One region of the Streptomyces sp. NPDC058257 genome, then DNA from elsewhere that is predicted to be linked to it. Evidence: riboswitches for the same ligand, from Rfam matches in the RefSeq annotation. Region 1 holds a riboswitch; each other region holds the start of a gene.
What was found. A riboswitch is a leader RNA that binds a small molecule or an ion and turns the genes downstream of it on or off. The one in region 1 is predicted to bind S-adenosylmethionine.
Positions count from the first base shown of each region.

Region 2: another riboswitch for S-adenosylmethionine. It lies ahead of ACFVXC_RS27125 (aminotransferase class V-fold PLP-dependent enzyme); the one in region 1 lies ahead of ACFVXC_RS19450 (putative leader peptide).
Region 3: another riboswitch for S-adenosylmethionine. It lies ahead of thrC (threonine synthase); the one in region 1 lies ahead of ACFVXC_RS19450 (putative leader peptide).

Region 1 covers NZ_JBHVXJ010000007.1:174,504-184,261, forward strand. The annotation lists gene ACFVXC_RS19420 (serine hydrolase domain-containing protein) at 1-464, opposite strand, end outside; gene ACFVXC_RS19425 (DUF6895 family protein) at 461-1,393, opposite strand; gene ACFVXC_RS19430 (hypothetical protein) at 1,390-2,214, opposite strand; gene ACFVXC_RS19435 (M13 family metallopeptidase) at 2,711-4,663, shown strand; partial or broken gene ACFVXC_RS19440 (beta-L-arabinofuranosidase domain-containing protein) at 4,847-5,108, shown strand; gene ACFVXC_RS19445 (cell envelope biogenesis protein OmpA) at 5,143-5,898, opposite strand; SAM riboswitch class IV at 6,223-6,367, opposite strand; SAM riboswitch class IV at 6,548-6,661, shown strand; gene ACFVXC_RS19450 (putative leader peptide) at 6,772-6,861, shown strand; gene ACFVXC_RS19455 (LLM class flavin-dependent oxidoreductase) at 6,947-8,212, shown strand; gene ACFVXC_RS19460 (NtaA/DmoA family FMN-dependent monooxygenase) at 8,230-9,663, shown strand; gene ACFVXC_RS19465 (LLM class flavin-dependent oxidoreductase) at 9,679-9,758, shown strand, end outside.
Region 2 covers NZ_JBHVXJ010000012.1:180,761-190,518, reverse strand. The annotation lists gene ACFVXC_RS27145 (rhomboid family intramembrane serine protease) at 1-450, shown strand, start outside; gene ACFVXC_RS27140 (Lrp/AsnC family transcriptional regulator) at 488-769, shown strand; gene ACFVXC_RS27135 (small secreted hydrophilic protein) at 902-1,153, shown strand; gene ACFVXC_RS27130 (hypothetical protein) at 1,140-1,310, shown strand; gene ACFVXC_RS27125 (aminotransferase class V-fold PLP-dependent enzyme) at 1,262-2,635, opposite strand; SAM riboswitch class IV at 2,816-2,932, opposite strand; gene trpD (anthranilate phosphoribosyltransferase) at 3,029-4,093, opposite strand; gene ACFVXC_RS27115 (cytochrome bc complex cytochrome b subunit) at 4,257-5,888, opposite strand; gene ACFVXC_RS27110 (Rieske 2Fe-2S domain-containing protein) at 5,885-6,940, opposite strand; gene ACFVXC_RS27105 (c-type cytochrome) at 6,937-7,746, opposite strand; gene ACFVXC_RS27100 (heme-copper oxidase subunit III) at 7,831-8,451, opposite strand; gene ACFVXC_RS27095 (hypothetical protein) at 8,630-9,031, shown strand; gene ACFVXC_RS27090 (Ig-like domain-containing protein) at 9,167-9,758, opposite strand, start outside.
Region 3 covers NZ_JBHVXJ010000004.1:465,751-475,508, reverse strand. The annotation lists gene ACFVXC_RS14590 (SIS domain-containing protein) at 1-475, opposite strand, end outside; gene ACFVXC_RS14585 (extracellular solute-binding protein) at 735-1,952, shown strand; gene ACFVXC_RS14580 (DUF3263 domain-containing protein) at 1,962-2,237, shown strand; gene otsB (trehalose-phosphatase) at 2,254-3,123, shown strand; gene ACFVXC_RS14570 (trehalose-6-phosphate synthase) at 3,254-4,642, opposite strand; gene ACFVXC_RS14565 (hypothetical protein) at 4,754-5,263, opposite strand; gene ACFVXC_RS14560 (glucosyl-3-phosphoglycerate synthase) at 5,377-6,321, opposite strand; SAM riboswitch class I at 6,489-6,623, shown strand; gene thrC (threonine synthase) at 6,641-7,963, shown strand; gene ACFVXC_RS14550 (MoaD/ThiS family protein) at 8,076-8,354, shown strand; gene ACFVXC_RS14545 (cold-shock protein) at 8,779-8,982, shown strand; gene groL (chaperonin GroEL) at 9,299-9,758, shown strand, end outside.

The DNA.
Region 1 (9,758 bases):
AGATCGGCGGGGGAGTAGCCGGCGTAGGGGTTGCTGAACCAGGACGGTGCGCCGCGGCGCAGAAAGCCGGGCGGCAGGCGGGGCAGGCCCGAGGTGTGGGTGGCCAGATGGAGGAGGGTGATGCGGCTGTCCTGGAGATGGGGAGCGGCGGCACGGGGCAGGAAGCGGGAGATCGGGTCGTCGAGAGCGACTTCGCCGCGTGCCGCCATCTCGGCCAGAAGGAGGGCGGTGAACGTCTTGGTGAGCGAACCGATCTCGAACCGTGTGTCCGGACCTGCCGGTGCCCCGCCGCGCCATGCCGTGTCGCCGGTGACGAGCACGACGTATTCGCAGCCGCGCCGCACCGCCAGGGCCACTGTGCTGGCCCCGGCGGCGCCGCGCAGGCCGCCGAGCAGGTCCGTCGCCCATGCGGGCCCCGCGACAGCCGACTCCTGTCCGGCTCGCACGGCGCCGCGGGGGCTCACCGGTACGCTGTTTCGCCGCCCAGTGCCCGGGACACGGCGAGGGTCCCGGCGACGGCGGCGACCACGGTGGTGTGCTGATGGTCGGCGAAGCGGCGCTCCGGATCGTCGGCGACCGGGTCGCCGTCGCGGGGCATCAGACCGTCCGTGTGCTGGACCCGGGCCAGTCGTTCCCAGTCCGAGGCCGTGCAGTACGGCTCCGTGAGACAGCAGCCGACGATCATCAGCTCGGCGACCAGGTCCCACTGCTCGATCTCGGCCCAGATGTCGATCCACACGGGCAGCCAGGTGGCGACGTAGGCGGTGAGTTCCTCGGTCAGGCCGGAAGGGCGGGCACCCCAGTCGGTGAGGTGGAACACCGTGTGGGTGAGGCAGTAGCCGGTCATCCAGTCGATGAGCCAGGGCTCGGGAGTCGCGCCGAGCCAGGTGGCGCGGGTCAGCGTCGGCCAGTCGTACGAGCGTCCGTCCTGGTCGAGGCCCACGACGCGAGCCGCGTTGGCGACGGCGAGCCGCCGGTTGGGCAGGATCTCGACAGCCCGTACGGAGCGCAGTGCCCCGGTGTGGGCGAGCAGGTTCTCCAGGGGCTCGTGGCGGAGCCCGCCGCGAGCGAAGGGGGCGTACGTTTCCAGGGGGTCGGTCATCATCGAGTACCGCAGCTGCCGTTCGTAGAGCATGTCGCCATCGCCGAGCTGGCGCCAGCAGAAGTCCATGAGCTCGCGGGCGAACCGGAGCTCGGTGCTGCCGGACACCGACTCCCGCAGGACGAGCGAGGCGGCGAGCGCGCTCTCGGCCAGCGGTTTGTACACGCTGTCGGGTTCGCCGAGGTCGGCGGTGGAGTCGGCGGGCAGGGCGCCGAGCTCCCGCTGCGTGTGGAGCCACGCGAGCGCCCGCGAGCTGACCTCGTGCGCGGTCTGAGTCACGGACGTCGTCATAGGCCCTCCAGGGCAAGGAGTCGCCGGCTGATCGCGACGTCGAGAGCGAGCCGCGAGCCGCCGCCGTGCAGGCCGATGTGCTCGACCAGGGGCACCGGGTCGAGCGGCAGGCGGGCGCCCTCGGCGGCCAGCAGGGCGAGCCAGCGGGTGATGCGGGCGGCGGTGGAGAAGTCGCGCCGCAGCACGGCGCGCGTGGCTCCCCGCGCGAGGACGAGTGGCGCCGCACGCGCCGCGTCGTGTACGGGCCCGTCGAGTCCGGGCAGCGCGAGCGGGGAGAGCTGGCCCATCCGCACGGACCAGATCTGCCAGGGGACGCCCGGACGATCGGTGGCGCCGGTGGCCACAGGGGGTTCCGGCTCCGTGAGCTCGGGTGCTCCGGTGGGGCGGCGCACGAGGGCGGTGCCCGGGTCGAGGCCTCCGTCGGCTCCGTGTCCGGCGACGTCGGGGAGAGCGGTCCCCGCTCCCGTGAACCGGGCGAGCAGCGTCGTCGTGGCCCAGTCCCGCCAGGCGACGAGCCAGGGCTCGACGGTTCCGGCCGGGGGCGGGGCGGGAGTGCTCAGCGGGGGCGGAAACACCTCGAAGGACTGGGTCACGGCCGCCGCGTCCTGCGGGTGGAACACGGCCTCGGCCAGAAGATAGGGGGCGAAGGTGTCGGCCCCGAGGATACGGATGGCTGCGAGGGCGGCCTGGGGGTCGTGCGCCGTCTCGACGTGCTCGGCGATCGTGGCCGTGCCCTCGATGCCGCGCAGGGCATCGAGGGCACGGAGAGCCAGATCGGCGGCAGACCCCGCATACGCGGCCTCTGACCGATCAGGACTCACTTGTCCTTCGGCTCCTTCGGTTCCTTCGGCGAGAGCAGCGCCAGGAGAAGCAGCGCGGCGGAGGCCTCCGGCGCGTACGTCGGCGCGTCGCTCAGGATGGCCTCTGGCTCCACCATGGCCGTACTGAGCGCGGTTGCGTCCGTCGAAGTTGTCAGAAGTGGTGTGTGCTGAGCAAGCATCAGTGCCTCCTCGTTGAAAGTCGCCACTCTGTCCAGTGGCGCCCACCCCCGAATAATTTTAGGGCAGTTCATCCTCTATGTCTGTTCGGGGCGGTCGGCCCCGTATCAGCGGGCGTGCCCGGTGCGGAAAAGGCGCCGAGCGAGACTGGGGTGCGGTCTACGCCTTTCCCTTTACGCCCGTGGCCCCGGTGGCCGGGGCGCGGACCGTGACGGCGCGGCATCTGCGGGAGTACGTCGAGAGCTGAGTCGGGGTCCGCGTCCGGTCCGCGTCGACAAGCCGATCGTGCTCGGGCGTGGTGTCCGCGTAGGGTGCGTGAATGAGCATGCTGGATGACGCCCGCGCGGGCATGAACCCTGAGATCCGGCCGCAGGACGACCTGTTCGGCCACGTCAACGGTCACTGGCTGGAGACCGAGGCGATCCCCGACGATCGCTCCAGCTGGGGCCCCTTCGTGCAGTTGGTCGACACTGCCGAGGAACAAGTGAAGGTGATCATCCAGGAGCTTGCGGCGGACGGCGCAGGCTCGGATGACGCGCGCAAGATCGCCACGCTGTACGCCTCGTTCATGGACGAGGAGGCGATCAACGCCCGCGGGCTCGCTCCCGCGCAGCCCTTGATCGACGCCGTCGCGGGGCTGCGGGACAACCGGGAGCTCGCGGCGTTCCTCGGCCGCTTCGAGCGGATCGGCGGCTCCGGTCTCTTCGGCTCCTACATCGACTCGGACGACCGCGACTCCGACCGCTACCTCTTCAACGTCCTCCAGGGCGGACTCGGCCTGCCCGACGAGTCGTACTACCGCGACGAGAAGTTCGCCGAGATCCGCGAGAAGTACGTCGCCTACCTCACCGACCTGCTCACCCTCGGGCAGCACGCCTCGCCAGAGGAAGCCGCGAAGACGGTCCTCGCCCTGGAGACCCGTCTTGCCGCAGGGCACTGGGAGCGGGCCGAGACGCGTGACGTGCAGAAGACCTACAACCTCACCACCCTGGACGAACTGATCGCCCTGGCACCGGAGTTCGACTGGCGCGGCTATGTCGAGGGGCTCGGCGGCTCGGACGCCACCATCGCCGAGACGTGTGTCCGTCAGCCGTCCTACCTCGCCCACCTGTCCACGGCCCTCGCCGAGGTGCCGATCGAGCAGTGGCGCGACTGGGCACTGGTCCGGGTCCTGCGCTCGTGCGCGCCCTACCTCACGGACGCGTTCGTGGAGAAGAACTTCGAGTTCTACGGCCGCACCCTCAACGGCACTCCGGAGCTGCGCGCCCGGTGGAAGCGGGCGGTCGCCTTCGTCGAGGGCTCCATCGGTGAGGCCGTCGGCAAGGAGTACGTGGCACGGCACTTCCCGCCGAGCTCCAAGGCGATCATGGACGACCTCGTCGGCAACCTCCTGGAGGCCTACCGCCAGTCGATCGCCCGCCTGGACTGGATGACGGACGAGACGAAGGAGCGCGCGTACGAGAAGCTCGCCACGTTCCGCCCCAAGATCGGCTACCCGGACACCTTCCGCGACTACTCGGCTCTTGAGGTCTCCGGCGACGACCTGCTCGGCAACGCGCACGCGGCGGACGCCTTCGAGTCCGACCGGCAGCTCGCCAAGATCGGCGCGCCGGTCGACCGTGACGAGTGGTTCATGCTGCCGCAGACGGTCAACGCCTACTACAACCCGGGCACGAACGAGATCTGCTTCCCCGCCGGCATCCTGCAGAAGCCGTTCTTCTCGCCCGACGCCGACCCGGCCGAGAACTACGGCGGCATCGGCTCGGTCATCGGCCACGAGATCGGCCACGGCTTCGACGACCAGGGCGCTCAGTACGACGGCGCGGGCAACCTCAACGACTGGTGGACCGCGGACGACAAGACCGCGTTCGAGGCCAAGTCGAAGGCACTGGTGAAGCAGTACGACGCCTTCTCGCCGCGCAACCTCCCCGACGAGTTCGTCAACGGCTCGCTGACGGTGGGCGAGAACATCGGCGACCTGGGTGGCCTGACCATCGGGCACACGGCCTTCCGTATCGCGCTCGACGGCGTCCCGATGCCGGAGAGTGACGGTCTGACAGGATCCCAGCGGCTCTTCATGAACTGGGCCTACTGCTGGCGCACCAAGCGCCGCAAGGAGCAGGAGCAGCAGTACCTCACCATCGACCCGCACTCGCCGCCCGAGTTCCGGGCCAACATCGTGCGCAACCTCGAGGAGTTCCACGAGGCGTTCGCGACGGCGGAGGGCGACGGGCTCTGGCTGGACCGCGCGGAGCGCGTCAGGATCTGGTGAACTCCCGGCGGCCGCGGCGTTCTTGCCGCGGCCGTCGGCCTGACCCACCACCCGGCGCCGTCGGCCGATGATCGTCGAATCCCGACTGAAGAATTGACGTGCCCTTGTCACGGTCATGCTTTCTGGTCGGCGGTTCACCGCCCTGGAGTCGATGACGAGCGGTGCCCACACCAAGATGGGCGCACCCTGCAACGCATGTGGGGCATCTTCTCCAGCGGGAGTTCGGCGGCATCGTCGAGGCGATCAGCGCGTGCGCCGCGGGCGGCGACGCCCTCGACGGGCCGCACGCCAACCAGCACAACCCCATCTTCACGGGACTGCTGCGGCTCTACGACGAGACGGAGGAGCGCCCCCACCTCACCGCCGCCAAGAACTTCTGGGCATGGTCGTGCCGACCCGTATGTACGGCATCGGCGGCACAAGCACCGGCGAGTTCTGGAAGGCGCCCGGAAGGTGGTGCGCACGGTGAAAAAGGCTTCCTACACGAGGTGATAGGGGTGGTTGGCATGGAAGGCCGGGTGGTCGTGCAGGCGGCGCGCGTAGGCGCGCACGTGGGGCTGGGAGCCGGGCGACTCAGCCGCGTCCGGGGTGAGGTGGACGAGCCTCGCCCACAAGTCCACGTCCGCTGCCGTGAGTTCGTCGCCCACGAGGTAGGAGTGGGCGGCAAGACGGCAGTCGATCCTGTCCAGTGTCGCGGGGGCGAGCGGCCCGGCGAGTAGCTCGTGCCAGGTGTCGATCCGTGCTGCCAAGGCCGGTCGGCGCAGGACGGGCAGCGGGCCGCTGCCGTGTGCGGCAAGGCGGCACGCCAAGTCGCGCAGGATGTCCGGGGTGTGGTTGCTGACGACGTGACCGCTCCACCGGTCGCACAGGGCGGGAACGGTCAGCGGCCCTTCGAAGCGGTGCTCGGTGGCCTCGTAATAGCGGTGCAGCGAGTCGAGCGCGGCGGCGGTGTGCGGTGCCAGGAGGGTGGTGGTGACCGATTCCCTGAGGCCGAGCAGGTCGAGGGTGATCGAGACGCGCAAGGAGTCCGGACATTCTGCCGAGAGATACAGGTGGTAGCGGTGGGGCGCCGGGTAGAAGCCGCCCGCCACGTCGTCGCCGATGCGGCTGCGGATCGGCGCGAAAGAGGCGGCGCGTGGGCCGGTGTCGCGCGGAGCGCATGAATCCGCGTAGGAAGTCAGGTGGGAAGCAGGGCGGGAGACGGTACGGGAACGGTGCGACGTGATCTCGGGCATGGCTCTCCAAGGAGGGCAGGGGCGCCGACCGGCGGCACGCACGGGGCCGGTGACACAGCGGGGAAGAGGAGGGATCCGTGGCCACAGCGGGCCGCAGTGATGAGGCTTCCTGTCCGGAGGCGTCGCTGGTGTGGGAACGCCGCGCGGACATCAGACAGCTGGCACCGAGGCGCTGCACACGCGCAGCAGGTCGATGTGCAGACGTCTGGTCAGGACGCGAGGGCGGGGCCGGGGCGCGGACAGGAGAGGCCGCTGGATGCTGTTCCCCTCACCGACCGCCCTGGACATGTCCACCAGCCCTGCCGTCGAGGCCCGTTGTACCCGGGGCCGCGCTTGCCCCGCCGCCACGGCGGGACCCGGTCGTCACCCGGGGCACCCCGTCGCGGAGGAAGGGTTGCCCGCCAGCGGGCCGGGGCCGATGACCCGCTCGGGCAGGAACGCTGCCGGGCGGGCGCTGACAATCGTGACCGTCCCCGGAAGTTTGAGTCCGGGGGCCCGGCTCCGTCAAGAAGGCCCGCACCAGGAACAGACGGAGTGGTCCGGTGGTTGACTTGACGGAGACAGGCGACGAGGCACGTACGACGATGTGAGAACGCCCATGATCCACGGGCATTGCGCACCGCTACGACCTCACGTAACGTCCCGAGCAGGTTACGAGTGTCAGCGTCAAGCCCTGGCTTGCTGACCGGCAACCCTCCCACGCGGCGGGGTGCTCCAGGTGAGGACCAGGCGGGGCCCGTCCAGGGTTCCGCAAGCGCGAGACCGGCGAGGCCCCAGGCCCGCCGAGTCGGAAGGGCGGAGGTGACGGACGTGCCACCTGTGTCAGCTGTACCGCCCCTGTCGCCCATGCCGCTCCCGCCCGCCCCGCGCGTCATGGTGATCGCCCCGAGCCGCCAGGTGCATCTCTACTCCCGGCCGCACATCGATCTGCAGCGTGTCGCCGGCGCGCTCTGTCGTTCCTGACCCGTCACCCCGCCGCCGCACCCTCGGATCCGAGGGGCCGGTGTTCTCGTACGGTCGTACGGTCGATCAGGAAGGCACACCTTTCGTGTCGTCATCACCTTCGCTGCCCCATTCATCTCATTCCTCCGCTTCTTCCGCCGACTCCGCCACTTCGCTGCACCTCGCCGTCGCGCTCGACGGCGCGGGCTGGCACCCGGCCGCTTGGCGCGAACCGGTGGCCCGCCCGGGCGAGTTGCTCACCGCCCGATACTGGGCCGATCTGGTCACCGAGGCCGAACACGGCCTGCTCGACTTCGTGACGATCGAGGATGGGCTCGGCCTCCAGTCATCCCACTTCACCGAGCCCGACGGACGCACGGATCAGGTACGCGGGCAGCTCGACGCCGTGCTCATCGCCGCCCGTGTCGCCCCGCTGACCAGCCACATCGGACTCGTGCCGACGGTGGTGGCCACGCACACGGAGCCCTTCCACATATCCAAGGCGATCGCCACGCTCGACTACGTCAGCGCGGGCCGCGCGGGCGTACGGGTGCAGGTGTCAGCACGCCGTAACGAGGCCGCGCACTTCGGGCGCCGCACGCTTCCCGCCCTTGAGGCCGTCGAGGACCTCGGCAGGCCGGACGTACGGGAACTGACCCTCGACCTCTTCGACGAGGTGGCCGACTACGTCGAAGCCGTGCGTCGGCTCTGGGACAGCTGGGAGGACGACGCGGAGATCAGGGACGTCGCCACCGGCCGCTTCGTCGACCGCGACAAACTGCACTACATCGACTTCGAGGGCAAGCACTTCAGCGTCAAGGGCCCCTCGATCACCCCACGGCCACCACAGGGCCGTCCCGTCGTCAGCGCGCTCGCCCACGAGACCCCGACCGAGGCCCCGTTCCGGCTCCTCGGCCGCTCCGCCGACATCGGATACGTCACCCCGCGCGACGCCGGGCACGCACGCGACATCGTCACGGCGGTCCGCGGCGAACAGGACACCGCCGGGCGGGCCGACGAGCCCCTCCACCTCTTCGGCGACCTGGTGGTGTTCCTCGACGACGATCCGGCCGCCGCCGCGGACCGCCGGGAGCGTCTGGACGCCCTCGCAGGGCACCCGTACACCAGCGACGCCCGTGTGTTCACCGGCACGCCCTACCAACTCGCCGACCTGCTCCTGGAGTTGAGCCGGTCCGGACTCACCGGCTTCCGGCTGCGCCCCGCCGTCGCCGGCCACGACCTCCCGGCGATCACCCGGGGCCTGGTGCCGGAACTCCAGCGCCGCGGCGCCTTCAGGCGCGCGTACGAAGCCGACACCCTGCGCGGTCTCCTCGGCCTCGCCCGCCCCACGAGCCGCTACGCCACCGCCTGAGCCGGAAGGAACCCGACATGAGCAAGTCACCGGACAAGCCGCTCAAGCAGATCCACCTCGCGGCACACTTCCCCGGCGTCAACAACACCACCGTATGGAGCGACCCCGAGGCCGGGAGTCACATCGAGTTCAGCTCCTTCGCGCACTTCGCTCGGACCGCCGAGCGTGCCAAATTCGACTTCCTTTTCCTCGCCGAGGGGCTGCGGCTGCGCGAACAGGGCGGGGAGATCTACGACTTGGACGTCGTCGGACGCCCCGACACCTTCACCGTGCTCACCGCGCTCGCCGCCGTCACCGAACACCTCGGCCTTACCGGCACCATCAACTCCACCTTCAACGAGCCTTACGAGGTGGCCCGCCAGTTCGCCAGCCTCGACCACCTCTCGGGCGGGCGCGCCGCCTGGAACGTCGTGACCTCCTGGGACGCCTTCACCGGCGAGAACTTCCGGCGCGGCGGGTTCCTCCCGCAGGAGGAGCGGTACTCCAGGGCGAAGGAATTCCTCAGCACGGCGGGCGAGCTCTTCGACTCCTGGCGCGGGGACGAGATCGTCGCCGACCAGGGGACCGGCACGTTCCTGAGTGACGCCAAGGCGGGCGCCTTCGTCCATCAGGGGCAACACTTCGACATCCAGGGGCAGTTCAACGTCCCGCGCAGTCCACAGGGGCGACCTGTCATCTTCCAGGCCGGTGACTCGGAGGAGGGGCGCGAGTTCGCTGCCGAAGGCGCGGACGCGATCTTCAGCCGGTACAGCACGCTCAAGGAAGGGCAGGCGTTCTACACGGACGTCAAGGGCCGCCTGGCCCGTCACGGCCGCACCCACGACCAGCTGCTCATCCTGCCCGCGGCGACCTTCGTCCTCGGGGACACGGATGCCGAGGCGGAGGAGCTCTCCCGGGAGGTGCGGCGCCGCCAGGTCAGCGGCGCCACGGCGATCAAGCACCTGGAGTTCGTCTGGAACCGCGACCTCTCCGCGTACGACCCGGAGGGCCCGCTGCCCGACATCGATCCGGACGTCGGCGAGCACACCATCGCCCGCGGGCGTGCCCAGGTGCGGATGTACCGCGACCCGCTGGCCACGGCTCGGGAGTGGCGCGAGCTCGCGGCCGCGAACAAGTGGTCCATCCGTGACCTCGTCATCGAGACCGGCAGTCGTCAGTCCTTCGTCGGCTCCCCGGCCACCGTCGCCGAGACGATCAACTCCTTCGTCCAGGCCGACGCGAGCGACGGCTTCATCCTCGTTCCGCACATCACCCCCGGCGGCCTCGACGCCTTCGCCGACACCGTGGTCCCGCTGCTCCAGGAACGGGGCGTCTTCCGCACGGAGTACGAGGGCACCACCCTGCGCGACCACCTCGGCCTGGCGCACCCCGACGCCGACGCGGACGCCGGGGCGCGCTTCCCCGAACCCGCTTCCCTGCCCACGCCCGTGCCCGCGTCGGCCGACCACTGAGGAGGATCACCGCCCATGTCAACCATCCCGCTCGGCGTCCTCGACCTGGTCCCGATCTCGTCCGGCTCCACCGCGACCCTGGCGCTGCGCAACTC
Region 2 (9,758 bases), on a different contig from region 1:
CTCTTCGTCTTCGGGGCGATGGCCGAGGAACGGATGGGGCACTTCCAGTTCGCGCTCTTCTACCTCTGCTGCGGCTATCTCGCCCTGTTCGCCTACGCCGTCGCGCACGCGGGCTCGGACCAGACCCTGGTGGGCGCGTCGGGGGCGATCTCCGCGGTGCTCGGCGCGTTCCTGCGGCTCTTCCCGAAGGCGCGGGTCACCAGCCTCTTCCCGTTCCTCTTCTTCCTGCCGCTGCGCTTCCCCGCGTGGGTGGTGCTGCCGTTCTGGGTGGCGCTGCAGTGGCTCGCGGCCCTACAGGGCGGGCAGGGCCCCGGCGTCGCCTATCTGGCCCATATCGTGGGGTTCTCACTGGGCTTTCTCTACGCGTGGGTGCGGTATGTCAGAAGAAACAGGCCGGCGCGGAGCGCCTCTTTGGAAGGGCGGGAGCGGGAGACGGGAGGGCTAGAGTGAAGCAGCCAGCACCCGTCATCGAGGGAGACAGTCAGCCGTGATCACCGCGATCGTGCTCATCAAGACCAGCGTGGACCGGATCCCGGAGATCGCCGAGTCGATCGCCGCCCTCGACTGCGTCAGCGAGGTCTTCTCCGTGACCGGCACGTACGACCTGATCGCCATGGTGCGTGTCGCGCACCACGACGACCTGGCCGACGTCATCCCCGGCAAGATCAGCAAGATCCCGGGTGTGGAGGGCACGGACACACATGTCGCGTTCCGCACGTACTCGCAGCACGACCTCGAAGCGGCGTTCGCCATCGGCCTCGACTCCTGAGCCTCGCCCGGCACTTGTCGCCGGGCGCCAGATGAGGGTTTCTTCATCCGCCGCTCATACTGCTGACGCACCGCGCCCCGCACGCTCGCTGTCAGGGTCTTCTCCCACCGCACGGCTGCCCTGGCCGCCGTCGTGGCGATACCCCTCGGCATCGCCGCCACCAGCTACGCCCTGACCGACAGCCCCGAGCCGCCCAACGTGCCGCCCAAGGTGGAGCTGGAGAGCGGTTCGCCCTTCACGAAACCCTCATCGCCCCGGCCGACGCCGAGCGACGAGACGGTGTCGCCGCCCCCGGTCAGCGAGAACCCCTCGGACGACGACGGCAGCGACAACGATGACGACCGGGGCGACAACGACGACGACGGCCCCGGTGACGACGGCTGAGTCGGCGCGCCGCTGGGTCTCCGCCCGCGTCCGCATCCTGCTGTGGCTCCTCTTCGTGATGGCCGTCGCGCTCGCCGCGGTGGCCGCCGCCAAGGGACGGACCAAGGCTCAGGCGGCCGTGGTGTCCGGCACGCAGCGGCCTTCCTCCGTGCGGTAGTTCCAGCGCGCGCCGTCCGCCACCAGCTCCTTCACGGCGCGCACGAAACGCTCCACGTGCTCGTCGGGGGTGCCCGCGCCGAAGCTCACACGGATCGCGTTCAGCGACTTCTCGCCGGGCGCGGCCTCGGGGGCACCGCACTCGCCCTGGGTCTGCGGGTCGCTGCCGAGCAGGGTGCGCACCAGCGGGTGGGCGCAGAAGAGGCCGTCGCGTACGCCGATTCCGTACTCGGCGGAGAGCGCGGCGGCGAAGTGCGAGCTGTTCCAGCCCTCGACGACGAAGGAGATGACGCCGACGCGCGGCGCGTCGTCGCCGAAGAGCGAGAGCACCTTCACTGCGGGCACATCGGCGAGGCCCTCCCGCACCTTCGCGATGAGGTGGCGCTCGCGGGCGACGAGCTCGTCGAAGCCCGCCTCGGTCAGCGCCTTGCAGGCGGCGGCGATCGAGTACACGCCGATGACGTTCGGCGAACCGGCCTCGTGCCGCGCGGCGGTGTCGTGCCACTCCACGTCCACACCGCCGTCCGTACGCCGCGCGACCTTGCGCGAGGCGCCGCCGCCCGCGAGGTAGGGCTCGGCCGCCCGCAGCCAGTCGGAGCGGCCCGCGAGGACGCCCGAGCCGAAGGGCGCGTACAGCTTGTGACCGGAGAAGGCGACCCAGTCGACGTCGAGGTCGTCGATGGAGACGGGGTGGTGCGGCGCGAGCTGCGCGGCGTCCAGGACGATGCGGGCGCCGTGCGCGTGGGCGGCGGCGGCGAGCTCCTTGACCGGCCACAGCTCACCGGTGACGTTCGAGGCGCCGGTCACGCAGACCAGGGCGGGCCCGTAGGGATCGCGGTCGGCGAGGGCGCGCTCCAGGGTCTCGACGGCCTGCTCGGAGGTGCGCGGGGCGTTCAGGTACGTCACGCGGGCGTCGCGCCACGGAAGGAGCGAGGCGTGGTGCTCGGTCTCGAAGACGAAGACCTGGCAGTTCGCGGGCAGGGCGGCGGCGAGCAGGTTCAGCGAGTCGGTGGTCGAGCGCGTGAAGACGACCTGGTCGTCCTCGCGGCAGCCGAGGAACTCGGCGACGGTGACGCGGCTGTTCTCGAAGAGGTCGGTGGAGAGCTGCGAGAGGTACCCGGCGCCCCGGTGCACGCTGCCGTAGTACGGCGCGTACGCGGCCACGTCGTCCCACACGCGCTGCAGGGCCGGGGCGCTCGCCGCGTAGTCGAGCGCCGCGTAGGTCACTTCGCCGCCGGTGACGAGCGGCACGGTGACGTCACGGCCGAGGACGGGCAGCGGCTCGGCACAGACGGATCGGTCGGCGACAGCGGTGGGGACAGACATGGCGAACTCCCGTGGGAAGGCAGGCGAGTTCACTGCGAGGACGCACGTAGGGCGCCGCAGTGATGAAAGAAAAGGGGGTGCGGAAAAGGGGCCGGAAAGCCCTATCGCATTCGCTTGCTCACGAGACTGCTCCCTTGAGGACCAGGACCCCAGGGATACGACACTCATCGAGTGCGCAGGGGTCCGCGCTTGCCATACGCCTTGCTGCGTACGGCCTGGTCTTCACCCGGGGCACCCCGCCACGGACGGAGGGTTGCCGGACAGCGAGCCGGGGCCTAATCGCTGTCACTCATGACCTGCTCAGCATCTTGCCACACGATCTTCTCGGTGCACACCGCAGTCCGGGATCCGGACTGCGGTGTGCGCCACACTCACGCCGCACTCATGCCACGCTCACCTGTTGCTGGCCGCCACCCAGCGCTCCAGGGACCTCTTCGCGGCCCCGGAGTCGATCGACTCCGCCGCCCTGGCGATACCGGCGCCGATCTGCTCCACGAGGGTCCCCTCGCCCGGCGAGAGGGCCACCAGGGCCGCCGCCGTGTTGAGCAGCACGGCGTCCCGCACGGGGCCGCTCTCCCCGTCCAGGAGGCGCAGCGCCACCTCGGCGTTGTACGAGGCGTCAGCGCCCCGCAGCGCCTCCACGGGGACCAGGTCGATGCCGACGTCCCGCGGGTCGAACGCCTCCTCGCGCACGACGCCGTCCCGCACGACCCAGACCCGCGACGTCGCCGTGGTCGTCAGCTCGTCGAGCCCGTCGTCGCCGCGGAAGACGAGGGAGGAGTGCCCGCGCTCGGCGAATACCCCGGCCACGATGGGCGCCATCCGCGCGTCGGCGACCCCGACCGCCTGGGCCCGTACCTTGGCCGGATTGGTGAGCGGGCCCAGGGCGTTGAAGACGGTCCTGATCCCCAGCTGGCTGCGCGCCGCACCGGCGTGTCGCAGCGCCGGGTGGAACTTCACGGCGAAGCAGAAGGTGATCCCGGCTTCCTCGGCCACCTCGACGACCCGCTTCAGCGGCAGCTCCAGATTCACCCCGAGCTTCTCCAGGACGTCGGAGGCGCCCGAGGCACTGGAGGCGGCGCGGTTGCCGTGCTTGACGACCTTCGCACCCGCGCCGGCGGCCACGATCGCGGACATCGTGGAGATATTGACGGTCTTGGCCCCGTCGCCGCCGGTGCCGACGATGTCGACCGTCTGGCCCGGCACCTCGATCACATTGGCGTGTTCGTACATCGTGCGTACGAGGCCGGAGATCTCCTCCACGGTCTCGCCCTTGGCCCGCAGCGCGACCACGAAGCCCGCGATCTGCGCGTCGGAGGCCTCACCGCGCATGATGCGGTCCATGGCCCACGCCGTGTCATCGGTGCTCTGGTCGCGTCCCTCAAGAAGACCGTTCAGCACACCGGGCCAGGAACGGGCCGCCGCGGTGTTGCCTCCTGCGGGGGTCACAGCGCTCATCTGCCGCTCCTGGGTTCGTATAGGCGTAGGACAGGAACACCTTATCCAGCCCTGGGGACGGCAAAGAGCCCCGTCCATGCACTGGATGCATGGGACGGGGCTCTCGCCGTGGCGACCTTGTGGTCAGTACCTCAGTACCTCAGTACCTCAGAGCGTCAGGGGATCAGTGGTGGCCGTGGCCGCTCGTGATCTCCTTGTACTCCTCGGTGGTGGGCTTGGGGATCTGGTTGTCCTCCCCGTAGTAGCCCTTGGAGAGCTTGGCCCTGAGCTTCTGCGGCCCGCTCACCTTGCGCTCGACACCGTTCTCGTCGACCCCGGGGCCGATCTCGACCGGCGCGTACTGCTCGTGCGCGGTGAGCGTGTGCAGCTGCTCCTGGTCGAGCGGCTCGTGGACCTCGATGAACTCACCGTGCGGCAGGCGCTTGATGATGCCCGACTCGCGGCCGTGCAGGACCTTGTCCTTGTCGCGCCGCTGCAGACCCAGGCAGATCCGCTTGGTGGCGATGAAGGCGAGGACCGGTGCCACGAAGAAGGCGATGCGCACGAACCAGGTGATCGAGTTGATCGACAGGTGGAAGTGCGTGGCCCAGAGGTCGTTTCCACCACCGACGAGCAGCACGAAGTACCAGGTGATCCATGCGACACCGAAGGCCGTACGGGTCGGAACGTTGCGCGGGCGGTCCAGGATGTGGTGCTCGCGCTTGTCCCCGGTGACCCAGGACTCGATGAACGGATAGACCGCGATCGCGACCAGGACCAGCGGGAAGATGATCAGCGGGATGAACACACCCAGGACGAGCGTGTGACCCCAGGCGTTGATCTCCCAGCCCGGCATGACACGGATCAGACCCTCGGAGAAGCCCATGTACCAGTCGGGCTGGGCTCCGGTGGAGACCTGGTCCGGCCGGTAGGGGCCGATCCCCCAGATCGGGTTGATCGTGGCGATCGCCGAGACGGCGACGATGACACCGAAGACCAGGAAGAAGAAGCCTCCGGCCTTCGCCATGTAGACGGGCAGCAGCGGCATGCCGACGACGTTCTTGTTCGTCTTGCCGGGACCCGCGAACTGCGTGTGCTTGTGGTAGAAGACCAGGATCAGGTGCGCCACCACGAGACCGAGCATGATGCCCGGCAGCAGCAGGATGTGCACCGAGTAGAACCGGGCCACGAAGTCGCCGCCGGGGAACTCCCCGCCGAACAGGAACATCGAGAGGTACGTGCCCACGATCGGCACGGACAGGATCGCGCCCTGCATGAAGCGCACACCGGTACCGGAGAGCAAGTCGTCCGGGAGCGAGTAACCGGTGAAGCCGGTGAACATGCCCAGGACGAACAGCAGGAAGCCGAAGACCCAGTTGACCTCGCGCGGCTTGCGGAAGGCACCCGTGAAGAAGACGCGCATCATGTGCACGAACATCGCCGCGAGGAAGATCAGCGCCGCCCAGTGGTGGATCTGCCGGATCAGCAGACCACCGCGCACATCGAAGCTGATGTGCATGGTCGAGTTGAACGCCTCGGACATCAGCTGGCCCTGCAGCGGGATGTAGCTGCCGTGGTACTCCACCTCGTTCATCGACGGGTGGAAGAACAGGGTCAGGTACACACCCGTGAGGATGATGATGATGAAGCTGTAGAGGCAGATCTCACCGAGCATGAAGGACCAGTGGTCCGGGAAGATCTTGCGCATGTTGGCCTTGGCCAGGGAGTAGATCCCCAGGCGGCCGTCGGCCCAGTCGGCGACCCGCTCACCGGCGGGCGCCTCCTTCTTACGGTTGTCGTTCGCCGTAGTGCTCATCCGCGCTCCCAGAATGCAGGACCGACGGGCTCGGCGAAGTCGCCGAGCGCCTCGAGGTAGCCCTCTTCGTTCACGGCGATGCGCAGCTGCGGCAGCGCGTGACCGGCCGGGCCGAAGATCACTCGGGCACCGTCGGAGAGGTCGAAGGTGGACTGGTGGCACGGGCAGAGGACGTGGTGCGTCTGCTGCTCGTACAGGGAGATCGGGCAACCGACGTGGGTGCAGATCTTCGAGTAGGCGACGACACCTTCGTGCGACCACTCGAGCTCTTGCTTGTCCTTGATGTCCGCCGGCTGGATCCGGACGATCATCAGGGCCGCCTTGGCGATCTCCTTCTGGAAGTCGTGATCGTGCTCCTCCAGGCCCTCGGGCTTGGCGAAGGTCAGCGAGCCGACCTGGACGTCCGACGGACGCAGCGGCTCGTTCGTGTTCATGTTCACGAGCAGCTTGCCCTTGGACCACAGCGTGTGCCGCAGCTTGTCCTCGGGCAGCGGACCGAGGTCGCGCAGCAGGACGACGCCGGAGAGCGGCACCATGGCGAGCGCGCCGAACATCGTGTTGCGGATCAGCTTGCGCCGGCCGAACTGCGACTCCGCGGCACCGGCCTTGAAGTCGGCCATGACCTTGGCCTTGACCTCGGGCTCGGCCTCGATCGGGTGTCGCTCGTCGGCGACCTCCACGTCGGACATCAGGGTGCGGGCCCAGTGGACCGCGCCCGCGCCGATGCAGAAGAGCGCCACGCCCAGGGTCATGCCCAGGGAGAAGTTCAGCGCACTGATGTGGCCGATCGGGAAGATGTAGACGCGCTTGTCGACCGGGAAGGCCACATACGAGGCGATGAAGCCGATCGTGGCCAGCATCGACAGCGTGAACAGGAAGGCGACCGCACGCTCGGAACGCCTGGCGGCCCGCTCGTCGATGTCCTGGACACGATGCTCGTGGGGCGGAAGCCCCGGGTCGGCGAACGGGTTCTCGTCCGCTACCGCCACCGAGCCGTGCTCGGTCTCCTGCACGCTGGGCAGGTTCTCTTCTGGATTCTCTTTGCTACTCATGACTTCTTGGCCTTTGCGGTCCGAGCGGCGACCCACACGGCGACCGCGATCAGCGTGCCGAGACCGAAGATCCAGCCGAACAGGCCTTCACTGACCGGACCCAGGCCACCCAGCTTGAGACCGCCAGGGCTCTCGGTCTGTTCGCCGTTGACCGCGTCGAGGTACGCGATGATGTCCTTCTTGTTCTTCTCCGGCATCGTCGTGTCGGGGAAGGACGGCATGTTCTGCGGGCCGGTCTGCATGGCCTCGTAGATGTGCTTCGGGGAGACATCCTCCAACGAAGGGGCGAACTTGCCCTTCGTCAACGCGCCGCCCTCACCGGTGAAGTTGTGGCACTGCGCGCAGTTGGTGCGGAACAGCTCGCCACCCTTGGCGATGTCCGCGCCGTCCGGGCTGTACTGCTTCTCGGTGGGAACGGTCGGGCCCGCGCCCAGCGAGGCGATGTACGCCGCGAGCTGGTCGATCTGGGCCTGGTTGTAGATGGCCTTCTTCTTCGGCGCCTGGGCGCCCGGCTGCTGCAGCGGCATGCGGCCGGTGCTGACCTGGAAGTCGACGGCGGCTGCGCCGACGCCCACCAGGCTAGGACCGTCGGAGGACCCCTGACCGCCGGTTCCGTGGCAGCTGGAGCAGCCCACGGAGTACAGCTTCTTGCCCTCGTCGATGGCGAGGGACTGGGCGGTGTCGTCGGCCTGCGCCTTGTCCGCTGGTGCGAACGCGGCGTACAGCCCCCCGGTGGCCGCCAGCGCGAGGAGTAGGACGACGACCGCCGCCAGCGGGTGGCGTCGTCGTGCGGAGAGCTTTTTCACGGATTACCCCGGTGTCAGGATCTTCTGCGTCGATGCTTCTGGAATGAGTCGGAACGTCGGGCCCGTCGTGAGCCCGGCATCCGTTTACTTGATCATGTAGATCGTGGCAAAGAGACCGATCCAGACAACATCGACGAAGTGCCAGTAGTAGGACACGACGATGGCTGCGGTCGCCTGCTCATGGGTGAACCTCTTGGCCGCATACGTCCTGCCGAGGACCAACAGGAAGGCGATGAGCCCGCCTGTCACGTGCATGCCATGGAAGCCGGTGGTCAGGTAGAAGACCGAGCCGTACGGGTCGGACGAGAGCGAGAGGCCCTCGTGCTTGACCAGCTCGGTGTACTCGTACACCTGACCACCAATAAAGACCGCACCCATGATGAAGGTGACGATGAACCACATCCGGAGCTTCTTCACGTCACCACGCTCAGCGGCGAACACGCCTAGCTGGCAAGTGAGGGAGGAGAGCACCAGGATCGTGGTGTTCGTCGCCGAGAACGGGAAGTTCAGCGCGGACGCCATTTCCTTCCAGTGCTCAGGTCCTGTCACCGATCGCAGGGTGAAGTACATCGCGAAGAGGGCCGCGAAGAACATCAGCTCGGAACTGAGCCAAATGATGGTTCCGACGCTGGTGAGGTTCGGCCGATTGACCGGCGGGTGCGCGTGCCCGGTATCTACTGTCGTTGCTGTCGCCACGACCGACATTATGTCGGTCGCTTATCCCGCCCTCACCCCGGGGGGTGCCGTTCGGAGTGTCTGAGGGGTGTGTCCTGCCCGTATGGCCCATCGAAGGGCTGTCCGAACCGCTGTTGACGGGGTGTCCGGAGGAGTAGCATCCGCGCATCGGTCCCCGGCGAAATGCCCTCAACGAAGCGGAGGAACAATGCAGCCGACCGCCACGGTGCTGGTCTACAGCGACAACGCGAGCACCCGCGAGCAGGTCCGGTTGGCCACCGGACGCAGGCCGGCGACGGACGTTCCCGCGGTCGAGTTCATCGAGTGCGCGACGCTGCCCGCCGTGCTGAAGGAACTCGACCGGGGCGGAATCGACGTCTGTGTCCTGGACGGCGAGGCGACGCCCGTCGGCGGCATGGGGGTCTGCCGTCAGCTCAAGGACGAGATCTTCCAGTGCCCGCCCGTGCTCCTGCTCATGGGGCGCCCGCAGGACGCCTGGCTGGCCACCTGGAGCCGCGCGGAGGCGGCGGTGACCCTTCCGGTCGATCCCGTCGAGTTCGCGGGCTCTCTGGCCGCTCTGCTGCGCGACAGGCTCGCCATCCAGGCCTGACGGCACGACAGAAGGCCCCGCACCTCGGTGCGGGGCCTTCTGCGCTGTTCCGTGCCGTGCTCTGTGCTGTGCCGTGCTCTGGGCTGTTCCGTGCCGTGCTCTGTGCCGTGCCGTGCCGTGCTCTGGGCGGGGCCGTCAGACCTGCGGCCGCAGCCTGGCCGCGTCGACCGCCGCGGGGCCCTTCTTGACGCCGCCCAACAGGGCGCTGCCGTCCTTCCAGTCCTTCCAGTCCACGTTCCAGTCGCCCAGGCCGTTGCCGAACGGGTCCATGTCCGCTCCGGCGCTGTTGACGACCTTCACGATGTCGCCCTGCCGGACGGTCTCGTAGAACCAGGCGGCGTCGTCGGTGCTCATGCCGGTGCAGCCGTGGCTGGTGTTCGCGTACCCCTGTGAGCCGACCGACCAGGGAGCGGCGTGCACGTACTCACCCGAGTCGGTGACCCTCGTCGCGTAGTAGACCATCTTGTCGTAGAAGTCCGATGCGCCGATGCTGGCACTGGTCATGCGTACGGAGTACTCCTTGCCGAGCACCACCTTGACGCCGTTGCGCGTGGAGTAGCCGGGCTTACCGGTCGTCACCGGCATGGAGTTGATCTCCTCGCCGTTGCGATAGACCGTCATGTAGTGCGAACCGGCGTCCGTCACGGCCTCGACCCGGTCGCCGATGGTCAGCTTCAGGGGCTTGGCGTCGCCGCCCCAGAGCTTCTCGCGGACCTTGATGCCTTCG
Region 3 (9,758 bases), on a different contig from region 1:
TCGACTTCACGCCGGGGATGTCACCGAGCCCGGCCCGCAGGAAGGCAAGGGCGGTCGTGGCGAAGCGGGTCTGGACGACCGACTCCTCGTCCGCCCAGTCCAGGACGGCCACCGAGTCGGCCGCGTCCATGACCGGGGTCTTCGGATCGGCGGTGAGGGCCGTGGTCGGGACGACACCCTTCAGCTCGCCGAGGAGTTCGAGGACCTCCGTCGTCGTGCCGGACCGGGTGATGGCGACCACCCGGTCGTACGTACGCCCGGCGGGGAACTCCGACGAGGCGAAGGCGTCCGTCTCGCCCTGCCCGGCGGCCTCGCGCAGCGCCGCGTACGCGATGGCCATGAACCACGACGTACCGCACCCGGTGACGGCCACCCGCTCACCCGGCTTCGGCAGTCCGTCGAACGCGGCGGCGGCCTCGGCCGCCCGGTGCCAGCAGGCGGGCTGGGTTGCGATCTCTGTTGCGGTACGCGACATGCGCCAAGGCTCCTTGCCAGTGCGGGACTTCACGATGTGCTCATCGGTACTCGATGGAACGTGACGTGCTTAGCAGCAGGTCGGCCTCCTCGGCAACGGTGGGACGTCAGTAGCACGCCGTTGCAGAAGCGATACTTGAGTGGTGTAGACCTCGTGTGCGTACGCGGGGGAAAATCGCAGTTCACGAAGATCTTCGAGGGTGGGAACAGCTGTGCAGCGGCGCGCGACAGGACTGACCGCGGCGGTAGCCGCACTGAGCATGACGGCGGTGCTCGCAGGCTGTGGCGGTCCGGGCGACTCCGGCGACGTCACCCTCAAGCTGGTGGCCGCGGACTACGGCGACTCCAAGGACAACAGCTCCCAGAAGTACTGGGACAAGATCGCCGAGAAGTTCGAGGCGAAGAACCCCGGCATCAAGGTCGACGTCAGCGTCTACTCCTGGACCGACGTGGACCGCAAGGTCAAGGAAATGGTCAAGGCGGGCGACGCCCCCGACATGGCCCAGATCGGCGCGTACGCCGACTACGCCGCGCAGGACAAGCTGTACCGCACCGAGGACCTGGTCTCCATCGCCACCCAGGCCGACTTCATGGCCCCCCTCGCCGAGGCGGGCGAGGTCAAGCGCGTCCAGTACGGCATGCCGTTCGCCTCCTCCACGCGCCTGCTCTTCTACAACGAGAAGATCTTCAAGGACGCCGACCTCACGCCGCCGCAGAGCTGGACCGACCTGGCGGCCGACGCCAAGGCCCTCAAGGCGCGCGGGGTGAAGATCCCCTACGCCCTGCCGCTCGGCTCGGAAGAGGCGCAGGCCGAGACGATGCAGTGGCTGCTCAGCGGTGGCGGCGGCTACACCGACAACGTCGGCACGTACGACATCGACTCCAAGCAGAACGTGAAGACCTTCACCTGGCTGAAGGACGAGCTCGTCGGCAAGGGCCTGACGGGCGACACGCCGCCCGCCGAGCTCGACCGCGCCGAGGCCTTCGCCGCCTTCACGCGCGGCGACGTGGGCATGCTCAACGGCCATCCCACGCTGATGCAGATGGCCGCGAAGAAGGGCGTGAAGTACGGCATGGTGCCGATGCCCGGCGTGAACGGCCACGCCCAGTCCACGATGGGCGTCGCCGACTGGATGATGGCCTTCAAGCAGCACGGCAACGGCGAGGAGATCGGTAAGTTCCTCGACTTCGCCTACAGCACGAAGAACGTCCTGGACTTCTCCCGCGAGTACGACCTGCTGCCCGTCACGACGTCCGCGGCGCAGCAGATGACGGGCAACAAGAACGACAAGGCGCTCGCCGCGTTCCTCGACGAGCTGCCCACCTCGCAGCTGTACCCGGTGGGCAAGACGTCCTGGGCGCAGGTCTCCGTCGATGTCAAGAAGTACATCGGCAAGGCCGTCGACCCGGAAGGCAATCCGCAGTCGATCCTCAGCCAGATCCAGACCAAGGCGGCGACCGAGGAGAACTCGGAATAGCGTGACGGCATGACCGATGCCACGGACGACGACGCGCGGGGCGACGCGTTCCCCGACACCGGGCTCTCCGAGCGTGACCGCGCGATCCTCGCCCTGGAGCGCCGCGACTGGGCGAGCGGGCCCGGCGCCAAGGAGCGTGCCGTGCGCGAGCAGCTCGGCCTGGTGCCGGTCCGCTACTACCAGCTCCTGAACGCCCTGCTCGACGATCCCCGCGCCCTCGCGCACGATCCGGTGACCGTCAACCGGCTCCGGCGGGTCAGGGAGTCCCGGCGCGGGGAGCGTTGAGCGTAGGGTCGGGCCCATGGGTGACCCTGTGTACTCTCCCGAGCTGCCCGACGTGCCCGACCTGCCCGAGCCCGTGACACCGGCAGGGCGCGAGGGCCTTGCCGCGCTCCTCGCGCGGCCCGGGAAGGCCGTGATCGCGCTCGACTTCGACGGCACGCTCGCCCCGATCGTGCCCGACCCCGAGCAGGCCCGTGCCCACCCCGGTGCCGTCCCCGCCCTCGCCGCGCTCGCGCCGAAGGTGCGGTCCGTCGCCGTCGTCACCGGGCGCCCGGCGGGCGTGGCGGTGCGCTACGGCGGTCTCGCGGGTGTTCCCGGCCTCGAACACCTCGTCGTGCTCGGGCACTACGGCGCCGAGCGCTGGGACGCGGTCTCCTCCACCGTGCACGCGGCCGAGCCGCACCCCGGGGTGGCGTCCGTCCGCGCCGAACTCCCCGGGTTCCTGGACGCGATCGGTGCCTGGCGCGGCACGTGGATAGAAGAGAAGGGGCGTGCGGTCGCGGTCCACACACGCCGTGCGCGCGATCCGCAGGCCGCGTTCGACGAGCTGCGCGAACCTCTCGCCGAGCTGGCGTCCCGCCACGGCCTGATCGTCGAACCGGGCCGCCTGGTCCTGGAGTTGCGTCCCCCCGGCATGGACAAGGGGGTGGCCCTGGCCGACTACGTCCGCGAGGTCGGCGCCGAGACCGTCCTCTACGCGGGCGACGACCTGGGAGACCTCCCCGCCTTCGCGGCGGTGGAGAAGCTGCGCTCGGATCAGGTGCGGGGCTTGCTGGTGTGCAGTGGCAGCGCGGAGGTCGCGGAGCTGGCGGACCGGGCCGACCTGGTGGTGGACGGGCCTCAGGGCGTGGTGGACCTGCTCGGCGCGGTCGCCGCACAACTGGGCTGACCGGAACAGACTCTGTCCCCGACCCCGCCCCTTCCCGAAAACCGTGCCTGCGCCCCGGGCCTACCTGGGGCTCCGCCCCGGACCCCGCTCCTCAAACGCCGGAGGGGCTGATTCTCAGCCCGTCCGGCGTTTATCCCAGTGCCCGCAGCTGATCCAGGAACCACTGGGCCGGGGGCAACGCCGTAGCCGCCGCAGCGAGCCGCTTAGTTCGCTCCGCCCGCTCCTCCACCGGCATCGTCAGCGCCTCATGCAGCGCCGCAGCCGTCCCCGACACGTCATAGGGGTTCACCACCACCGCGTCCTCGCCCAGCTCCTCGTACGCCCCCGCCTCCCGCGAAAGCACCAGCACGCACCCCTCGTCCGACACGACCGGCACCTCCTTGGCGACCAGGTTCATCCCGTCCCGGATGGGGTTCACCAGCGCCACGTCGGCCAGACGGTACGCGGCAAGCGACCGGGCGAAGTCGTCCTTCACGTGGAGCACCACCGGCGTCCAGCCCTCGACCCCGTACTCGGAGTTGATCTCGTCCGCGAGCCGCTGCACGGACGCGGTGTACTCGCGGTACACGGCGAGATCCTGCCGCGACGGATACGCGAACGCGACATGCACGACCCGCTGGCGCCACTCGGGGTGCGAGGCGAGAAGCTCGCGGTACGCCATCAGCCCCCGCACGATGTTCTTCGACAGTTCCGTCCGGTCCACCCGGACAATCACCCGTCGGCCGGTCCCGACCTGCTCCCGCAGCGCGACGAGCCGCTCCTCCACATCGTCCCGCCGCGACCGCTCCCGCAGGAAATCCGCGTCGGCCCCGAGCCCGTGCACCCCGATCCGCGTCCCCGACGTACCGCCGATGACGGCGACGCAGCACTCCGTGAACGCGTCCGCCCACCGGCCTGTCAGGAACGCCGCGCGGTCGGCGCCCAGGATGCCGCGGAGCAGCTGCTCCGCGATGTCCTGGGGCAGCATCCGGAAGTAGTCCACCGGCGCCCACGGCGTGTGTGAGAAGTGGCCGATGCGCAGGTCGGGGCGGAGTTCGCGCAGCATCCCCGGCACGAGGGCCAGGTGGTAGTCCTGGACGAGGACCGCCGCGCCCCCCGCGGCGCTCTCCGCGAGCGCCTCGGCGAAGGCCCGGTTGTAGGTCTCGTACGACGCCCACTGCGCCCGGAACTCCGGGCCGAAGGCCGGTTCGAGCGGCGTTTGGTACAGCATGTGGTGGACGAACCAGAGGACCGAGTTCGCGATGCCGTTGTACGCGTCGGCGTGCACCCGCGCGTCGATGTCGAGCATCCGCACCCCGGGCTCACCGACCCCGCGCCGCACGGCCTCCCGGTCACCGTCGCCCAGCGCCGCGCAGACCCACAGGGAGTCCCCGGCGGAGTCTCCGATCGCGCTGAGCCCGGAGACGAGTCCTCCGCCGCCCCGCTTGGCCGTCAGTTCTCCGTTCTCCTCCAGGGAGTACGTGACGGGGCCGCGGTTGGACGCGACGAGGATCTGGGCGGCGGCGTGCTCGGAGACCATGTGCCGAACCTAGCCCTTAGCGGGAGGGCTCAAACGTAGGGCCGGACCCTTGCGAGCCCGGCCGTATACGTTCAGGGAGCGGCGTCAAGGCCGATGTCGAGGCCTGCCCCGCTAGTCCCGCCTGCTCCTCGCCGCCGCCACCGCGAGCGCGCCGAGCACGCTCAGGGAGATCGCGAGGCCCGCGTACAGCATCGTGCCGGAGCCGCTGCCCGTGTCGGCCAGCTGACCCGGGCCGCTCGCCGCCGCCGGTCTCGCGGGATCGCCCTGCTGGTGCTGCGGGGCGGGCCGCGCCTGAACCCGCTGCCGCGTCGCGTGGACCGCCGAGGTGCACGGGTCGTCGCCGCCCCGGACGGACCGGGGGCAGTTGCTGCCCGGCGCCGTCACCGTGATCACCCGGATCGCGCCCGCGGTGCAGGACACCTCGCCGTCCGCGGGCGTCGTCGGGCAGCCCATGACCGTGTTGCCGATGGTCTTGAAGTCGCCGTAGAGGGATTCGTCGTAGCGCTTGGCGAAGGGATCGATCACATCCGCGGCGGCCGGTACGGCTGCGGCGCTCAGCGCGCCTGCCGCGAGACCGGCCGTGGCCATGGCCACGGCACCGACGCGTCGCGCGCTTCCCATGAACTGCCTGAGACGGGACTGCCTGAGACGGGACTGCCTGACGCTGAGCTGCCTGACCCGCATATGGACCCACATAAGTGGGGAATGTAGATAAAATGCCCGGTCTTGGATGGTTACGCCACGCGGCGGGCCGTGTACTCCGCGATGCCGGACATCGGCGGACGCTCCTCCGTGTCCACCGGATGGGTCCGCGGTTCGAACCCGTGCTCACCCCGCTCGAACTGGGTGAGCTCGGGGCGTACGTGATGACCGAGCGCGAGCCTGACCTGCGCCGTCCGGTAGATCGCCGCCGCCATCCTGCCGAGCGCCTGCCCGTCCTGGTGCCGGTGCCTGCGCACGCCGACGTCGACCTGCGCGAGCGCGTCGAGGCCCACGGTGTGCAGCGCGTCGACGAGCAGGCCGAGCTCCACCCCGTATCCGACGGGGAACGGCAGCCGTTCGAGGAGGGATCTGCGTGCCGCGTACTCGCCGCCCAACGGCTGGACGAACCCGGCCAGTTGGGGCCAGTGCATGTTGAGCAGCGGGCGCGCCATCAGCTCGGTGACCCGGCCGCCCTGACCCGCGGTCCCGGCGAGCGGGCGGTCGTACATCGCCTTCACGAAGTGCACGTCGGGCTCGGTCAGGAGCGGGCCCACGATCCCGGTGACGAAGTCCGCCGAGAACTCCTTCAGGTCCGCGTCGACGAACGCGACGATGTCACCGCCGGTCACCAGGAGCGAGCGCCACAGGACCTCGCCCTTGCCGGGTACGGCCGGGATGCGCGGCAGGATCTCGTCCCGGTGCACGACCCGCGCGCCCGCGTCGCGCGCGACCTCGGCCGTGCGGTCCCGCGAGCCGGAATCGATCACCACGAGCTCGTCGACGAGGGCGGCCTTCTCGATCAGCTCGCGGCGGATCACGGCGACGATCTCGCCGACCGTCTCCTCCTCGTCGAGCGCGGGCAGGACGACGCTCACCGAGGCTCCCGACGCTCGTTTGGCGGCGACGAGCGCGCTGAGCGGACGGTCGGCAACAGCCCAGGAACGCCTGGTCAGCCAGCGCTCGGCCTCTTCCAGCACGGGTGGTTCCTCCTGTGTGTGGCCTACATGTGATCCATCTCGCGGTTCGGACGACTATCTCAAGGGTCCAGGCCGTCGGTTACAGTCTTGAACAACGCGGATGACCATCGCATGTCGGGGGTCGACGCGTAACAAACGCCCCGGGCCCCTGAAGCCCGGCGCCATACCGCTCATCCAGAGGGGCAGAGGGATACGGCCCGTTGAAGCCCCGGCAACCATCCCGCCGACCGCGCATGCGAGGTCTCGGCGGGGAAGGTGCCAATTCCGTCTCGCGGTGAGATTCGCCGCGGGGAAGATGAGGAGAAAGGGCCTCGCCTCCATGGCTGCGCAGACTGTCGCAACGAACGACACCACCACCCCCTCCACCACGGCTTCCCGTAGTGGGTCCGTGGATCTCGGCCCCGCGTCCGGCCTCTCGTGCCGCGAGTGCGGCGAGCTCTACGCCCTCGGCCCGATCTTCGCCTGCCAGGCCTGTTTCGGCCCGCTCGAAGTCGCGTACGACCTGCCGACCGGTGACCCCGAGGCGCTGAGGAAGCAGATCGAGTCCGGCCCCGCCAACATCTGGCGCTACGCCCCGCTGCTGCCCGTCCCCGCGGACGTCGCCGAGAAGCCGAACATCAACCCCGGCTGGACCCAGCTCGTCAAGGCCGACAACCTCGCCCGTGAGCTCGGCGTCGAGCAGGGCAAGCTCTTCGTCAAGGACGACTCCGGGAACCCGACGCACTCCTTCAAGGACCGCGTCGTCGCGCAGGCCATCGAGGCGGCGCGCGCCTTCGGATTCACCACCCTCTCCTGCTCCTCCACCGGCAACCTCGCCGGTGCCGTGGGTGCCGCCGCGGCCCGCGCCGGCTTCCGCTCGTGCGTGTTCATCCCGCACGACCTGGAGCAGGGCAAGGTCGTCATGGCCGCGGTCTACGGCGGCGAGCTCGTCGGCATCGAGGGCAACTACGACGACGTGAACCGCTTCTGCTCCGAGCTCATCGGCGACCCGCTGGGCGAGGGCTGGGGCTTCGTCAACGTGAACCTGCGGCCGTACTACGGAGAGGGCTCCAAGACCCTCGCGTACGAGATCTGTGAGCAGCTCGGCTGGCAGCTGCCCGACCAGCTGGTCATCCCGATCGCGTCGGGCTCGCAGCTCACGAAGATCGACAAGGGCCTCAAGGAGCTCATCAAGCTGGGCCTCGTCGAGGACAAGCCCTACAAGATCTTCGGTGCGCAGGCCGAGGGCTGCTCGCCGGTGTCGACCGCCTTCAAGGCCGGGCACGACGTCGTACGCCCCCAGAAGCCGGACACCATCGCCAAGTCCCTCGCCATCGGCAACCCCGCCGACGGGCCGTACGTCCTGGACATCGCACGTCGCACGGGCGGCGCGGTGGAGGACGTGAACGACGAGCAGGTCGTGGACGCGATCAAGCTTCTCGCCCGCACGGAGGGGATCTTCGCGGAGACCGCGGGCGGGGTGACGGTGGGCGTCGCCAAGAAGCTGATCGAGGCGGGCCTCATCGACCCCACCCTGACCACGGTGGTCCTGAACACGGGTGACGGACTCAAGACCCTGGACGCTGTTGCCGAGACCTCTCAGGCGACGGCGACGATCAAGCCCAGCCTCGACGCGTTCCGCGCCGCGGGGCTCGCCGGTTAGTCGCCGTGGGGCCCGGCCGCCGTCGTCGGACGGCGGTCGTGGTCCGTCCTCGCGCAGTTCCCCGCGCCCTTTACGGGGCGCTTCCTCCCCCGTATATCAAGAGGTGAATCCCATGAGCGTCAACGTTCGCATTCCCACCATTCTCCGCACCTACACCGGCGGCAAGTCCGAGGTCGCCGCCGAGGGCGCCAACCTCTCCGAGGTCATCGCCGATCTTGAGGCCAAGCACGCCGGTATCGCGGCCCGTGTCCTCGACGACCAGGGCAAGCTGCGGCGCTTCGTGAACGTGTACGTGAACGACGACGACGTCCGTTTCGAGCAGGGCCTTGAGACCGCGACGCCGGACGGCGCCGGCGTCTCGATCATTCCCGCCGTCGCGGGCGGTTGCTGAATCCGTCTGAAAGTACGCAGCGTCACTCCCATTGCCCCCTCCGCGAGAGAAGCGGAGGGGGCAATTCCATGTGGTTGAGCGCGGTACAGTTGGGAAGCAAGCTTCGCTGTTTGTGCCTAGCGCATATATGAAGTCGGCCCGGGGCCGACAAGAAGTAGCCAAAGCGTCTTGCCTATTTGAGCCTCTCGCGGCATTTGTCTGGCCCGACTTGCCCTGAACTCCGGCAAATTCTCCGCATATTACCGATCGCGCATGCCCAGAATTCTCGTCCGATTGACCTGTTGCAGAGGGCAGTTGGGCAGATACATTCAGCGGCGGTCGACGCGTTCCGGCGCACGCCTCCACAACCCATTGGGGGGGTGAGGTCTGACCCGGGCCCGCGAAGTGCGGGTCCGTGCAAGGGCCAGTAATAGGGGAGTTAGGCATGGCTCAGGGCACCGTCAAGTGGTTCAACGCGGAGAAGGGGTACGGCTTCATCGCGGTCGACGGTGGTGCGGATGTTTTCGTCCACTACAGCGCGATTCAGATGGACGGTTACCGCACCCTTGAAGAAGGTCAGCGAGTGGAGTTCGAGATCTCGCAGGGCCAGAAGGGTCCACAGGCGGACATGGTCAAGCTCGCCGTCTGATCTCGGCGCGATCGGCCAGCGACTTAGCGAGTGACGAGGGGCCCGTATCCCGACAGGGGTACGGGCCCCTCGTGCGTACGCCCCCCGATGTGCGCCCCCTCGTGTGTCTGGGATCCGTGAGAGACGCTTGCACTCGTAGGGGTCGAGTGCTAATCATTGGCGTTAGCACTCTCCGAGTGAGAGTGACAGAACTTGGATCGGGTCGGTGAGGCCCGCAGGCCGGGTGGGGCAAGGAACCACAAGGCTTGCAGGCCGTCCGTCGCGGGCACCGATGCGATCCGGAGCATGCCACCCCTGTCCGGGAGGACCACTTCACATGGCCAAGATCATCGCGTTCGACGAGGAGGCACGGCGCGGCCTCGAGCGCGGCATGAACCAGCTCGCCGACGCCGTCAAGGTGACCCTGGGCCCCAAGGGTCGCAACGTCGTCCTCGAGAAGAAGTGGGGTGCCCCCACGATCACCAACGATGGTGTTTCCATCGCCAAGGAGATCGAGCTCGAGGACCCGTACGAGAAGATCGGCGCCGAGCTGGTCAAGGAGGTCGCGAAGAAGACGGACGACGTCGCCGGTGACGGCACGACGACCGCGACCGTCCTGGCGCAGGCGCTGGTCCGCGAGGGCCTGCGCAACGTAGCCGCCGGTGCCAACCCGATGGCCCTCAAGCGTGGCATCGAGAAGGCCGTCGAGGCCGTCTCGGGCGCCCTTCTTGAGCAGGCCGTGGACGTGGAGACCAAGGAGCAGATCGCTTCGACCGCCTCCATCTCCGCCGCCGACA